2 regions of the Corynebacterium renale genome follow, and region 1 is predicted to be linked to the other one. Evidence: predicted binding sites of a transcription regulator. Region 1 holds the regulator's gene; the other holds the start of a gene.

Region 1 (2,206 bases):
GCCGATTTTCGAAGAGTCACATAGGACTACGACTTTGTGCGCGTTGGTGACCATAGCGGACTTTATTGCTGCTTCTTGGGCGTCTGCCGTTGAGAGGCCGTGGTCTAACGTTAAGGCATTGGTGCCTATGAAAGCGACGTCTGCTCGCATAAGCGCAAGGGTGCGAAGTGCTGTATCGCCGACAACGGCTTGGGTAATGGCACGGACACTACCGCCCAACAACTGGATGTCTGGTTGGCCTTTGTTTGCCATGTTGAGCGCGATAGGCAGGCTATTGGTAACCACCGACCATTGGAGTGGGCGTTGAGTGTCCGCGATGAGAGATGCTAAAGCTGTAACAGTTGTACCGGCGTCGAGGAACATTGCCCCGTGCGCTGGAGGAAGGTAATCCAGAGCTGCCTTGGCAATCGCAGATTTAGCCGTCGGTGCGGACCGAAGACGAGCATCTAGGGGAAGCTCTGTGGTTTGGAACGACTGAGTGGCTACGGCACCGCCGTGGACGCGATGGACGATCCCATCGCGGTCTAGCACAGCGAGATCTCGGCGTATGGTTTCAGCGGTTACGTCAAAGCGATCCGCTAGTTCAGTGACGTTTACGCGCCCTTCAATAGCGGTTTGCGACGCAATTTGGCGACGCCGTTCTTCCGCATACATCGGAACATCCTTTCCGTTTTGAATGTACCTTTCGGGCTTAAACTAACATTTCCGTGCCCATATCATTGTTAATATGCCCATTATTCCACGTTTGGCATATTTTTTCATTGGCATTAGGCGTGTTTTTCTTTTATTCGCCCGGAAATGATCGTGTTCGCTGGGTACACGTGCCATTCGCCAGGAAAGGGGCCCGTTGTAGAGGCAATCTTGACGACTTGATAACGCGTCAGGTGCCTAGAGCTTGCGTAGGACGGAGACTACCTTGCCCATAATTTCGGCATCATTGCCAGCGATGGGCTGGTAAGCCTCGTTGTGGGGAATGAGCCATACTCCTGTTGCATCCTTATGGAATTCTTTCACGGTGGCTTCGCCATCGATAAGGGCCGCGACGAATTCTCCCTCTTCTGCTACTGGTTGATGGCGAACGATAATCCAATCTCCATTAAGGATTCCGGCGTCTCGCATGGAGTCTCCAGATACCTTGAGCATGTAGAGGTCGCCTTCGCCGACGATTTCTTTGGGGAGTGGGAAATATTCGTCTATGTTTTCTTCGGCCAAAATTGGCGCGCCTGCGGCGATCGAACCAAGCATCGGAACGAAACTTGTTACCGCGGCATTCTCCGGGGTGGAGGTTTCCTGGTTTTTCTTCTTGGCTGCCTTGCGCTGTGCGGATGGTAGGTGACGCACATCTACTGCGCGAGGTTTGTTGGGGTCGCGCCGCAGGAATCCCTTCTTTTCCAGTTCTTTAAGCTGATATGCCACCGAAGATGTCGACTGAAGTCCGGTGGCATCTCCAATTTCTCGGATGCTTGGCGGGTAACCGCGTAGAACGACGGCATCCGTGATTACTTCCAAGATGCGACGTTGACGTTCTGAAAGGGTACTAGGGTCCAGATCTTTCGGATTGGACGACTTCTTCTTGTTCACTGAATTTCACTTTCTACTCTGGGGTCGAAGCATTCGGGTTATAGATTTACGGCCATCCTACACTAGTCATTCGAAAATGTGTACCACGCTCTGCTTTTACGTTCGGGGTTGGACAGGTGTGGACGCGTGTGCTATAAATCGAACACAGAGGCGAACCTCGAACGGTTGGGCGAAAGACTTGTAAATGCGTCTGACGGTAAATCTACACTGACCCTCGCAATGCTTGAAGGAGATATCATGACTACTGCTATTTATCGCGCTAACAGGAACTTTGGTGGAGAGGTTCGTCCGACTGCTCCGCGCGTCGCTGAGTGGGGTCCGGAATGCCGGTCCTTTGAGTACGGGTCTTCCGGGAGGGTTCGAACGCTATCTCCGTTGGTTCCCGGTATACATGGAAACAATGTGCAATCTGGAGGCAGCGAATTGTCCGCTCATCGAACGAAACAACGAGCCTCTAGTAAGGGCAATTACGGCGCGATATGTGGAGGAGCGCTGTTTGGACTCTTTATTGTGCTCGGTTCATTCCTGTTCGGAGGTGACGATTCTGACCCTTATCTCAGCGGCGAGATGTCTATATATGGTCAGACTTTCGATACTTCGATTCGCTAGTTATACAGTGGGTGTA
Region 2 (2,206 bases), 1.5 Mb from region 1:
TTCTTCGCGCCTTCCCAGGTCAGGTGGGCTAGCCAGGTGGCCTCGGTGTGGCCGTCTGGTGTGCGGTGCGCGGGCAGATTGGGGGCCACCAGGTTGAGGGTGAAGGCACACTCGTGTGCCAAGGTGACGGTCGCCGGCAGCAGGTCGGTTCGGTCCGGGACGAGCTGGGACATCTGGGCGCCAGAGCGCAACCACGAGGCACCCATGGGGTGGGCGTAGGGGGCGGACTCCCCCACCGTTTCCCGGAGCGCCAGCGCATGCTTCGCTGCAGCCAGGCGCGCGTCACTGCGCGTGGCGGCGGTGGGCCGGGCGCTTAAGATTGCTGGCAGATCAGGGTATTCGGACGCGATCCGGTCGAGGGCGTGGTTGTTGTCGTAGTCTTCGGGCACCATGAGCGCCTGGTATTCCAGGACGCAGTGGTTACCGAAAGCGCTGTGCAGCCGGGAAAAATGGGTAGCCCACGTGTGATCTACCAGCACGTAGCAGTGCCCGGCTAGGTCCTCGGCAATCAGTTCGAGGGGCAAGTATTCCGGTTTATTCTTCGACCCGCGCATGTGGGCGCCAGTCATGACGTGGGAGAGTCGCTTGTATCCTTCCGGCCCTTTGCAGATGACACCGAGGTGGCCGTCGGGAAGGCTTAACTGCGCGCCGAATACGGTGGGCATTCCGCGCTCGGCGGCGCGTTCAGCGAATTTTGCCACCCCGTAGAATCCGTCATAATCTAATAAACCAATGGCAGATAAACCCAGTTCGCAGGCCCTATCGACGAGTTCTTCCGGGTCACTAGCCCCGCCTAAGAAGCTGTAGGAACTAGTTGTATGCAACTCTGCGAAGGCGGGCCCGGAATCGCACACCGGACGCACCTCCCGCAGGGTGTCTTCTGCCCCGTCGCCTACCGGGATAGGCGTCGGAGTGTCCGCCCCGGAGAGGATGCGTTCGATGCGTGACCATGTCATCCGCGAGCCGCCGTTAAACCTCATGCAATGCATAGTACACACGTTCGAACCTTGCCGCCAAGGTGCCATCTTAGCCACCCAAGAGAGCGGCGTGAATAAAATTAAAACACCCGCTCAGCTGCCCTTATAGACCAAGCTGTTTGTTGCAGATGGGAGGAATTAGACCAAGCGGTCTAAGCGGTGCTACTGTTTCCACCAACATTTAAAGACCACACAGAAATGGATCCCGCAATGAAACTCCGCAAGATTATCGCCACCGGCGCAGCAGCAGTTGTAGCAGCAACTGGCCTGGTCGCCTGCTCCTCTTCCAACGAGGCTGAGGGCGACGTCATCCGCATCGGCACCACCGACTCCGCGAAGAAGGCATGGACCGCTTTCGAAGAGGTCGCAGAGCGCGAGGGCTACAACATTGAGCTCGTCGATTACGCCGACTACAACACCCCGAACGACGCACTGGATCAGGGCAACATTGACGTTAACCAGTTCCAGCACCTGAAGTTCTTGGCGAACTACAACGTGGGCAAGGGCACTGACCTCACCCCGATCGTTGCTACCGAGATCATTCCGCTGGCTATCTTCTGGAAGGGCCACGACTCCCTCGATGGCATCGAAGGCCAGTCCGTTGCTATTCCTAACGACTCCACCAACCAGGGCCGCGCAATTAACGTGCTCGTCCAGGCTGGCCTGGTCACCCTGAAGCAGGAGGACCTCCTGGAGCCCACCCCAGCTGACATCGACGAAGCCAAGTCCAAGGTCACCGTCACCCCAGTTGATGCAGCACAGACCACCGTCGCGTACGGCGAAGGCAAGCCAGCTGTGATCAACAACTCCTTCCTGGACCGCGCGGGCATCGATCCGCTGAGCTCCGTCTTCGCTGACGACCCAGCTAACCCTGCCGCTGAGCCATACATCAACGCCTTCGTTGTCCGCGCTGACCGCGCCAACGATCAGAAGCTCATCGAGCTGGGCAAACTGTGGCACACCAAGGAAGTTCAGGACGCTACCGCTGAGGATTCCGCAGGTACCTCGGTATCCGTTCAGCGCACCCCTGAGCAGCTGAAGGAAATCACCACTCGCCTGCAGGACCAGATTAAGGCAGCACAGTAATATAAGCTGCACGTAGAGGCGGTGTCCGATCGTGTCGGGACACCGCTTTTTTCCATGAAAAAAGTTTGAGGATAGGCAGATGAACGCAGCTGCACCAACTTCGCCGGGTACCCGCATTGAATTTGTGGAGACCAGCAAAGTTT

Evidence for each region. Region 1 encodes LexA, which represses DNA repair genes until DNA is damaged. Its sites were predicted from a motif close to CGAACANNTGTTCG; they were not measured.
Region 2: a site for LexA is predicted at 990-1,003, ahead of ATK06_RS01000 (error-prone DNA polymerase). Genes of this name have one in related genera too.

The regions. Positions count from the first base shown of each region.
Region 1 is NZ_PDJF01000001.1:1,751,638-1,753,843, forward strand. Features, by position in the region: gene ATK06_RS08185 (DeoR/GlpR family DNA-binding transcription regulator) at 1-654, opposite strand, end outside; gene lexA (transcriptional repressor LexA) at 889-1,581, opposite strand.
Region 2 is NZ_PDJF01000001.1:217,460-219,665, forward strand. Features, by position in the region: gene ATK06_RS01000 (error-prone DNA polymerase) at 1-980, opposite strand, end outside; gene ATK06_RS01005 (MetQ/NlpA family ABC transporter substrate-binding protein) at 1,188-2,063, shown strand; gene ATK06_RS01010 (methionine ABC transporter ATP-binding protein) at 2,143-2,206, shown strand, end outside.